3 regions of the Arthrobacter sp. B0316-1-20 genome follow, and region 2 is predicted to be linked to each of the others. Evidence: riboswitches for the same ligand, from Rfam matches in the RefSeq annotation. Region 2 holds a riboswitch; each other region holds the start of a gene.
What was found. Region 2 has a riboswitch for cyclic di-AMP ahead of AC5RW2_RS13215 (NlpC/P60 family protein). Riboswitches for the same ligand answer to the same signal wherever they lie in the genome.
Positions count from the first base shown of each region.

Region 1: linked by a shared signal. The riboswitch ahead of AC5RW2_RS00275 (NlpC/P60 family protein) and the one ahead of AC5RW2_RS13215 (NlpC/P60 family protein) in region 2 are both predicted to bind cyclic di-AMP.
Region 3: linked by a shared signal. The riboswitch ahead of AC5RW2_RS00500 (M23 family metallopeptidase) and the one ahead of AC5RW2_RS13215 (NlpC/P60 family protein) in region 2 are both predicted to bind cyclic di-AMP.

Region 1 covers NZ_JBNHHC010000001.1:51,351-54,614, forward strand. Annotated here, with positions in the region: gene AC5RW2_RS00270 (NlpC/P60 family protein) at 1-676, shown strand, start outside; cyclic di-AMP (ydaO/yuaA leader) riboswitch at 1,161-1,329, shown strand; gene AC5RW2_RS00275 (NlpC/P60 family protein) at 1,334-2,128, shown strand; gene AC5RW2_RS00280 (HNH endonuclease) at 2,467-2,967, shown strand; gene mobA (molybdenum cofactor guanylyltransferase) at 2,964-3,264, shown strand, end outside.
Region 2 covers NZ_JBNHHC010000007.1:29,462-32,725, reverse strand. Annotated here, with positions in the region: gene mobA (molybdenum cofactor guanylyltransferase) at 1-30, opposite strand, end outside; gene AC5RW2_RS13220 (HNH endonuclease) at 27-527, opposite strand; gene AC5RW2_RS13215 (NlpC/P60 family protein) at 816-1,622, opposite strand; cyclic di-AMP (ydaO/yuaA leader) riboswitch at 1,627-1,802, opposite strand; gene AC5RW2_RS13210 (NlpC/P60 family protein) at 2,037-2,759, opposite strand; cyclic di-AMP (ydaO/yuaA leader) riboswitch at 2,763-2,936, opposite strand; gene AC5RW2_RS13205 (M23 family metallopeptidase) at 3,054-3,264, opposite strand, start outside.
Region 3 covers NZ_JBNHHC010000001.1:108,355-111,618, forward strand. Annotated here, with positions in the region: gene AC5RW2_RS00495 (aldo/keto reductase) at 1-516, shown strand, start outside; gene AC5RW2_RS00500 (M23 family metallopeptidase) at 597-1,532, opposite strand; cyclic di-AMP (ydaO/yuaA leader) riboswitch at 1,536-1,712, opposite strand; gene AC5RW2_RS00505 (GlcG/HbpS family heme-binding protein) at 2,453-2,854, opposite strand; gene fdhA (formaldehyde dehydrogenase, glutathione-independent) at 2,889-3,264, opposite strand, start outside.

The DNA of each region.
Region 1 (3,264 bases), on a different contig from region 2:
CACGAGCCCGCTTGAGACGATTTCCAAGGCTGTGTCCGCGAATGCGGGAACCATGGGACGTCAGGGTGCCGTGATCGCCGCCGCTACCGGCTTGGTTCTGACCGGTACCATCCCGGCCCAGGCTGTCAGCGCTGACCGAGGGGTCGAGGCCCCGGCCCGCGTGCAGGTGGAAGCCGTGCAGGCCTCCGCAGCCGTGAAGCTGACCTTCGAACGCGCGGGGATCACCTCCACCCCCGCGCCGGAGCCGGTTGTCCAGGCCGTCTCCAACGAAATCAACCCCACGACCGGCAACGACGCCGGGTCGAACGAAACCAAGACTGTCAAGAAGGCCGGCGAGGCTGCCGCCAGCGGAGCCGCCGGCGCCATCGTCGCGGCCGCCTACGGACAGATCGGCGTCGCCCAGGACTGCACGGCCCTGGTCGAGAACGCCCTGCGCGCGGCAGGCTTCGCGGTGGGCGACCTCGCCCCGGCGCAGTTCTTTGCCTACGGAACGCAGGTGGCCACCCCGCAGCCCGGCGACATCATCTACTACGCCAACGGCGGTGCCGGCGTGGCCCACGTGGCCATCTACGTCGGCAACGGCCAGGCGGTCCACGGCGGATGGGCGGGCTACAGTACTGTTCTGGGCAGCGCCTACATCGGCTCCGGCCCGGTCTTCATCCGTCCGGCAGGCTAAGCACTTCCTGTCACGGCCCTCTCGCGGCGCGTCCTTCGGGGCGCGCTGCGAGCGTTAACAAGGCGCGCGGAGGGCCTGGGTGGAATCGGTGCGCGGACACGGCGCGCGGAGGACCTGGACGGAAACGGGGCGCGGAAACAGCGCGCGGCAGACCTGCCCAGGAGTGGCGCGAAGAAGGGGGCCGGTCGGCGCGCGGAAGACCCGTGCGCGAAGCCGGGCCCCGGAGCCGCGCGTGGAAGACCCGCGCGACAACGGCGCTTGGAACGTGCGCGCAGCCCCGAGACGGAAGGCGCACCCTTCGTACCAGCCCCGTCCCGGAACCGTCTGGCAGCAGGACTCCGAGGGCTGTCGTAATCAAAACATCACCACGCCGTGATCAGAATGTGACAATGCGTGATTGATCGTATACGCTCTAACGCGTGCCAGTTGCCAAACGGCTGGGACCTCCGGGTGGATTGCCGAGCTCTGCCACCGTCCGGAGTCCGTTCGCAAAAAACTTCGCGGGCAGAGGCGGGGGAACCAATTTCGGGTTCCGTACAGGAACCCTTGGGGTTAAGTCGACAGCACTCTCAGGCATTGCCGGGGAGGGCTGCGGCCGGATGCACTCCCATCCGAATCCGACAGCTCACCTCGCAGGCATTGGGAGAGGCCTTTAACGTGTTCAATGACACCGCTACGGGGCGCCACCGCGCCGTTTCCGTCCGCACCAACCCGCTGGAGACGATTTCCAAAGCCGTCTCGTCCAATGCCGGATCCATGGGTCGCTCGGCAGCCGTAATCGCTGCCGCGTCCGGACTGGCCCTGACCGCCGCGGTCCCCGCGCAGTCAACCTCCATCGAACGCACCGCATCCACGGTGTCCGTACCCAGCCGCGTGCAGGTGGACACCGTCCAGGCTTCGAGTGCCGTCGAGCTGACCTTCTCGCGTCCCGCCATCAAGTCCACTCCGGCCCCGGAGCCCGAGCCTGTCGTCGAAGCCGTGGCCGAGGAAGTGGCCCCGGTCGTCGAGGAGGCCGCAGACACCGCACAGGGCGCCGTCCACGCCGCCGCTCCCGCGGTCGAGGTCAAGGCAGCCGCCGCGGCTCCCGCAGCCAAGGCAGCGCCGGCGAAGGCCGAAGCGTCCGCCAGCGGCGTGGCCTCCACGCTGGTGTCCTCCGCGTACGGCCAGATCGGCATCTCGCAGGACTGCACCGCCATGGTGGAGAAGGCCCTGCGCGCCGCCGGTTTCTCGGTGGGCGACCTCGCACCCGCACAGTTCTTCAGCTACGGCACCCAGGTGTCCACCCCGCAGCCGGGCGATCTGCTCTACTACTCCGACGGCGGAGCAGGCGTTGCGCACATCGCCATCTACGTGGGCAACGGCCAGGCCATCCACGGCGGCTGGACCGGTTACACCACCGCACTGGCCAGTGCGGACGTCGGATCCGGCTACGTAGCCATCCGCGTCAACTAGCAACAGCCTTCCCGGTCCACAGCGACCGTCCCGCCGGCCCCGGTGCACGCCCAGCGCGCGCACCGGGGCCGGCGGCGTTGTCGGGAGGCCAGACGCCTGCGCGGTCCGGCCTCGCCACGGCCCAAGGTGGGCCCCGCGGGTGCCCGCCGCCGCGCCGCCGGACCGCTCGCCCGACGCCGCCGGACCGCCCGCGGCGTCATTCCGACGGCCCACGGGAGGCGAAAAAGTTAGCGCGGAACGCACTCGCCGTCATACTCTTTGACTGTCAGTGCAGAAAATCCAGTCCCGGACCGGGATCTGAAGCACCGGTCGGGTTGGCCAGACCTAGAGGAATGTGCATGCGCACACTCGTTCTGAATGCTGGTTACGAACCCCTGGCGGTTGTCACCTTCCGCCGGGCGCTGCTTCTTGTGCTCACCGGCAAAGCCAGCGTGATTGCCGAAGACGGGGACCCCGTCGTCGGCCCCAACGACATACTGGGCCGCCCCTCGGTCATCCTGCTCAACCGCTACATTAAGATGCCGTACAACAAGGACACCGCGGTGACCCGCCGCGGCGTCCTGCGCCGCGACAACCACCTCTGCGCCTACTGCGGGAAGACAGCAACCACGGTGGACCACGTCAAGCCCCGGTCCCGCGGGGGAGAAGACAGTTGGGAGAATCTGGTGGCCTGCTGCCTGCGCTGCAACAACGCCAAGGGCGACCGCACGCTGGCCCAAATGGGCTGGAGCCTGCGCTTCACGCCCCGGCCGCCCAGCGGCGCCCGCTGGCGGATCCGCGACCTGGACCGTCCCGCCCCGGCCTGGAGCCAGTTCCTCGACACCCATACCGCCGCGTGACCGCTCCACTTTTCGACGCCGTCGTGCTGGCCGGCGGCCGGTCCTCGCGTCTGGGCGGCAGCCCCAAGGCATTGTTGCGGCTCGAGGGGTCCACCCTGTTGCGCCGCACGCTGGAGGCCGTTTGCGGGGCCCGGCGGATCTCCGTCGTCGGCCCGGATGACCTGTCCGAGGAAGTGGAAGCTTTCCGCCGCACGCTGGTCCCGCAGCCGCTGCGGCTGACGCTCACCCGGGAGGACCCGCCGTTCTCCGGCCCGGCAGCGGGCATCGCGGCGGGGATCCAGGCGCTGTTACGGGACG
Region 2 (3,264 bases):
TACGACGGCGTCGAAATCAGGAGCAGTCACGCGGCGGTATGCGTGTCGAGGAACTGGCTCCAGGCGGGGGCCGGCCGGTCCAGATCGCGGATCCGCCAACGCGCACCGCTGGGCGGGCGGGGTGTGAACCGAAGGCTCCAGCCCATCTGGGCCAGTGTGCGATCGCCCTTGGCGTTATTGCAGCGCAGGCAGCAGGCCACCAGATTCTCCCAACTGTCCGCGCCTCCGCGCGAGCGCGGCCTGACATGGTCCACCGTCGTGGCCGTCTTGCCGCAGTACGCGCACAGGTGGTTGTCCCGGCGCAGCACTCCGCGGCGGGTCACGGCGGTGTCCTGATTGTACGGAATCTTAATGTACCGGTTGAGCAGGATCACCGAAGGGCGGCCCAGGATGTCGTTCGGCCCGACGACGGGATCACCGTCCTCCGCGATCACGCTGGCCTTACCGGTGAGCACAAGCAGCAGCGCCCGGCGGAAGGTGACGACCGCCAGCGGTTCGTATCCAGCATTCAGAACGAGTGTGCGCATGCACATTCCTCTAGGTGTGGCCAACCCGACCGGCGTTTCAGTTCCGGTCAGGGACTGGATTTTCTGCACTAACAGTCAAAGGGTATGACGGTCGATACGTTCTGCGCTAACTTTTTTCGCTGTTGGTGGGCAGTTTCGACCGGAGCAGCCACTGTTCACCGGCTGTTCTTGGATCGTCGGCGTATCCGGCGGGCGGTTGCCGTTAGGCCAAAAACGCCGCCGGCCCCGGTGCACGCTGGGCGTGTACCGGGGCCGGCGGACGGTCTAGCAGACCGGAAAGGCCGAAGCTTAGTTGACGCGGATGGCGACGTAGCCGGATCCCACATCAGCGCTGGCCAACGCGGTGGTGTAACCGGTCCAGCCGCCGTGGACGGCCTGGCCGTTGCCCACGTAGATGGCGATGTGCGCAACACCGGCGCCGCCGTCGGAGTAGTAGAGCAGGTCGCCCGGCTGCGGGGTGGAAACCTGTGTTCCGTAGCTAAGGAACTGCGCGGGGGCGAGGTCGCCCACCGACTTACCGGCGGCGCGCAGGGCCTTCTCCACCATGGCGGTGCAGTCCTGCGAAATACCGATCTGGCCGTAAGCGGAGGAGACCAGGGTGGAGGCCACGCCACTGGCGGAGGCGGTGGCGGGCGCGGCGTCCTTGGCGGCTGCGGGCTTGGCGGCTGCGGGCTTCGCTACGGCTGCCGGCGCGGCTGCCGGGGCGGCTTGCTGGACGGCAGTCTGTGCTGCGTCTGCCGCTTGCTCGACAACCGGCTCCACTTCCTGGGCCACGGCTTGGACCACTGGCTCCGGCTTAGGGGCCGGAGTCGACGTGATGTCGGGGCGCGAGAAGGTCAGTTCGACAGCACTGGAAGCCTGGACCGTGTCCACCTGCACGCGGCTGGGGACGGACACGGTGGACGCGGTGCGTTCGATGGTGGCTGACTGCGCGGGGATGCCGGCGGTCAGGGCCAATCCGGAGGCGGCAGCAATAACGGCTGCGGAGCGCCCCATGGATCCGGCATTGGAGGAGACGGCTTTGGAAATCGTCTCCAGCGGGTTAGTGCGGACGGAAACGGCGCGGTGGCGCCCCGTGGCGGTGTTATTGAACACGTTAAAGGCCTCTCCCAATGCCTGCGAGGTGAGCTGTCGGATTCGGATGGGAGTGCACCCGGCCGCAGTCCTCCCCCGGCAAATGCCTGAGAGTCCTACGACTTAACCCCAAGGGTTCCTGTACGGAACCCGAATTTGGTTCCCCCGCCTCTGCCCGCGAAGTTTTTGCGAACGAACCCCGGATGGTGGCAGAGCTCGGCAATCCACCCGGAGGTACCAGCCGTCTGGCAGCTGGAACGAGTAACAGCGTATACGATGCGGCGGGCATTGTCACGTTCTGATCACGGAACGGTGATCTTTAGGTTACGGAGGTTGCCCGGGACGCACCGAAACCGGGAGCGCTTAAGGACCGACGGCGCGCCCCGAAAGGCGCGCCGCGGTACACCCCATATAAAAGGGGCGTCAGGAAGTCTCTTAGCCTGCCGGACGGATGAACACCGGACCGGAGCCGATGTAGGCGCTGCCCAGCACGGTGCTGTAACCGGCCCAGCCGCCGTGGACGGCCTGGCCGTTGCCAACGTAGATGGCCACGTGGGCCACGCCGGCGCCGCCGTTGGCGTAGTAGATGATGTCGCCCGGCTGCGGGGTGGAAACCTGGGTGCCGTAGGCGAAGAACTGTGCCGGGGCGAGGTCGCCGACCGAGAAGCCGGCCGCGCGCAGCGCGTTCTCGACCAGTGCGGTGCAGTCCTGACCCACACCGATCTGGCCGTACGCGGCAGCGACGATGGCGCCGGCCGCTCCGCTGGCGGCAGCTTCGCCGCTCTTCTTGCTGGACTTGCCCTTGTCCGATGCGGCGTCGTTGCCGGTCGTTGGGTTGATCTCGTTCGAGACGGCCTGGACCACGGTCTGCGGTGCCGGGGTGGAAGTGATCCCTGCACGTTCGAAGGTCAGTTTCACGGCCGCCGAAGCCTGCACGGCTTCCACCTGAACGCGGGCCGGGGCGTCGACGCTGCGGTCGGCGCTGACGGCCTGAGCCGGAATGGCACCGGTCAGAACGATGCCGGTAGCAGCGGCGAAGACGGCACCCTGGCGTCCAACAGTTCCGGCGTTTGCGGAAACAGCCTTGGAAATCGTCTCAAGCGGGCTGGTGCGGACAGGGGTCGCACGGTGGCGGCCCGCAGTAATGCTCTTGGACACGGTTGTACCTCTCCCAAATGCCTGCGAGGTGAGCTGTCGGGTTCGGATGGGAGTTCATCCGGCCGGCCGGTTTCCGGGCTGGTGGCCCGGGCCTGATCGGCTTTACCCCAAGGACATCCTGCGATGTCCGGGAAGTGGTTCCCCCGCCTCTGCCATGCGATTCGGTGCGAACGAACTTCGGGCGACGGCAGAGTTCGGCATTCCGCCCGAAGGTGCCTGGCAGTTGATGCCAGGCACAGGTGAAACCTTATAACAGTTTGGCGACTGAGTCACATTCCGGTTACGGCGTGTCAATCAGAGCCAGCCGGTGGGGTCCACCAGCTTGCCGTTGACCATTACTTCGAAGTGCAAATGGCAGCCGGTTGACGCTCCGGTGGTGCCGCTTTCACCCAGAACTTCTCCACGCGCCACGGTGGCGCCCACCGTTGTGTCGATGGTGCTCAGGTGGTTGTACGTGGTCTCCAGGCCGTTGCCGTGGTCCACCACGATCCGGTTGCCGCCACCG
Region 3 (3,264 bases), on a different contig from region 2:
GGCAAGGTCCGCCAGATCGGTTTGTCCAACCTGTCTCCCGAGCGGATCGCCGAGTGGATGAACATCGCCCAGCAGAACGGTTTTGCGCTGCCGGTCGCGCTGCAGCCGCACTACAACCTGGTGGCCCGCAAAGACTACGAACAGGGCTATGCTCCGTTGGCCCGCGAACACAACCTCTCGGTGTTCCCGTACTACTCGCTGGCCGCCGGTTTCCTGTCCGGCAAGTACCACTCGACGGATGACGCCGACAGCAGCCCGCGCGGCGGCATGCTCCGTGATTACCTCACGATGGAGGGCTTCGCGGTCGTCGACGCGTTGGAGACCGTCGCCCAGTCGCGCGGCATCTCCCTCACGACAACCGCGCTCGCCTGGCTGCTGACCAAGCCCGGCATTACCGCTCCGCTGGCCAGCGCCCGGACGCCCGAACAGCTGCCGGAGCTGATGGCCGCCACGGACGTGGAGTTGACCGCCGACGAAGTTGCCGCCCTGGACCGGGCGTCGAGGCCCTTCGCCTGACCGGCCCTTAACGACGACGGCGATGCCGTGTGGGCATCGCCGTCGTCGGTGGCGGAAGCTCCGCCGTCGTCAAGGGTGGGTTAGAGCCAGCCGGCCGGATCCACCAGTTGACCGTCCTTGACAACCTCGAAGTGCAGGTGGCAGCCGGTGGAGTTGCCGGTGGTGCCCAGCTGGCCGATGGACTGGCCCTTGGCCACCTTCTGGCCCAGCGAAACGCCGATCGACTGCAGGTGGTTGTAGGTTGTCTTCAGGCCGCTGCCGTGCTGAACCACGATGCGGTTGCCGCCGCCGCCGACCTGCCAGCCGGCCTCGACGACCTTGCCGCCGTCGGCCGCGTGGACAGGGGTGCCGCACGCCATGGCGTAGTCAATGCCGGTGTGCAGCTCGCCTGCAGCACCGGTGATCGGGTTCTGGCGGTAGCCGAAGCCGGAGGTCTGGTTCATGTTCGGGATCGGAGCGGCCAGCTTGCCGGTGGCAAAGCCGACGGTCTTCGCCTTGGCTGCGGCGGCCTTCTTGGCTGCGGCCGTGGCCTTTGCCTTCTTCTCCGCTGCAGCCTTCTTGGCCGCAGCTTCGGCCTTCGCCTTCTTCTCGGCCTCGGCCTTCTTGGCGGCCGCCGCCTTTTCGTCGGCCTTCTTCTTTTCGGCGGCCTCGGCGGCAACCTGGGCTTCCTCCGGCGTAGCCTTGCTGGCTACCTTGGCCCGGTCAAAGCGGATTTCGGCCTCCTGGGCCGCCTGAATCTGCACGGGGCTTTGCTCGGAGGCGCGGTCGGAACCAACGTCGGTAGTGCCGCCGGCTTGGGCCACCGGGACCACTGCCGCGGCCAAGATGCCGGCGGCAACGGCAGCCAGGCCGGTCTTGCGGGCGAGGGAGTAGGCCGCCGGGGATGCTTCCCCTTCGCGGCGGGCAGGGGAGCCCTCGCTGGAACGGGTGATCTTCGCCAGGGCGGAACGCGAGATCTTGGACAGGGCATTCGTGGGGGTGTCGGAACGGCGACGACCGCGCACAGGGTTGTTCACAGGGTTTCCTCTCTTGCGCCTGCGAAGTTAGCTGTCGGATTCGAGCGAGAGTTCACTCGGTCCTGCCGGCAGTCGGATTTCAGAGTGCGACTGTGCCGGTGAGGACTTCACCCCGAGGTGCCCCCAAGCACCGTAAGTGGTTCCTCCGCCCCTGCCTTCGATGAAAAGCTCGATTCTTGCGGTCCGCTGGCAGGGTTAGACGGGCGGACCGGATGCCTACCTAGATAGATAGGAACAAATTCAAAATTACCGGAGCGACACGCGGCGTTACAAATTCGTTATCCGTGTTCCTTGTCACCAGAAGTTCCTCCGTTTAAGGTGATTCCTTTAATTGGGCGGAGTGTGCATCCGCCTGGGATTCGCGGCGCTGCTTGGCCGTTAGCGGAGCCCCGCGCCGGGGAGTGATCGGAGGTTGCACGCCGTTCCCGGGCCGTTAGTGGAGCCCCCGCGCCGGGGAGTGAGCGGAAGTTACACGCCGGGGAGTGTTCGGAGGTTACACGCCGTTCCCGGGCCGTTATCCGGGCCCCGCGCCGGGAGTGTTCGGAGGTTACACGCCGTTCCCCGGCCGTTATCGGACCCCCGCCCGGGAGTAACGCCTCCGCCGGGCAGCCTCCAGTTAGCATTGGCGGCCCGGCGCGCACCAAGCCTTCGCAGTGCTGCTCTCGGGGAAGTGCGCAGTGAATCGTGGCGGCGCAGACTGCGGACGCGGTGAAGGCCTGCCGTGATGAACGCAACAAGCAGGGGGCAGGCATCCGGATGTAGCCGCGTACCGGTCAGGCCGGCTGGCGCAGCAGGCCAAACCCGGCGAGCAGACGCCGAATCCCGGCCGGCGGCCCGGTCCCGACGATCAGGCGCTGACCCGGACCCGGGTCCGCGGCCCGGTGCCGATAATCAGGTGTTGACCGGCTCCGGAGCCAAAACTAGAGTGCCGCCGCTCCAGCCTCCGCCACCGACTGGTCCTGCTCTCCGGAGCCGCCGCTGACGCCGATCGAACCGACCACCTGGCCGTCGCGGGAGAGCGGGATGCCGCCGGCGAAGATCATGATGCGGCCGTGGTTGCTGGCATGGATGCCGTAGAACTGATTGCCCGGCTGCGAGTTGTCGCCCAGGTCCTTGGTCTGGATGTCGAACGCCCGCGAGGTGAAGGCCTTGTTGATCGAGATGTCGATGCTGCCCAGCCACGCCCCGTCCATCCGCACGTGCGAGACCAGGTTCCCGCCCGCATCGGCGACGGCGATGTTCATCGGCTGGCCGATGTCGGCGGCTTTGGCCTCGGCGGCGGCAATGACCCGGCGGGCGTCTTCCAAGGTGACGGTGTCCATGTTTGCTCCTAGGTTCAAGGCCCCGTCGCGGGGCCTAGCTGATGTAACCGTTGGGGTTGAGCACGTACTTTGTGGCGGCACCGGCGTCGAACTCCGCATAGCCCTTCGGCGCGTCCTCCAAGGGGATGGCCGTGGCGTTCACGGCCTTCGCTATCTGCACCCTGTCGTGCAGGATGGCCATCATCAGGCCGCGGTGGTACTTCATCACCGGGCACTGCCCCGTGGTGAAGGAGAGCGACTTGGCCCAGCCCGTGCCCAGCGAGAGCGAGAGCGAGCCCTTCTGCGCGGCCTCGTCGATTCCGCCCGGGTCGCCGGTGACGTACAGCCCCGGGATGCCCAGGGCCCCGCCGGCCGCAGTAACCTCCATCAGCGAGTTCAGCACGGTGGCTGGCGCCTCTTGGGCGTCCTTG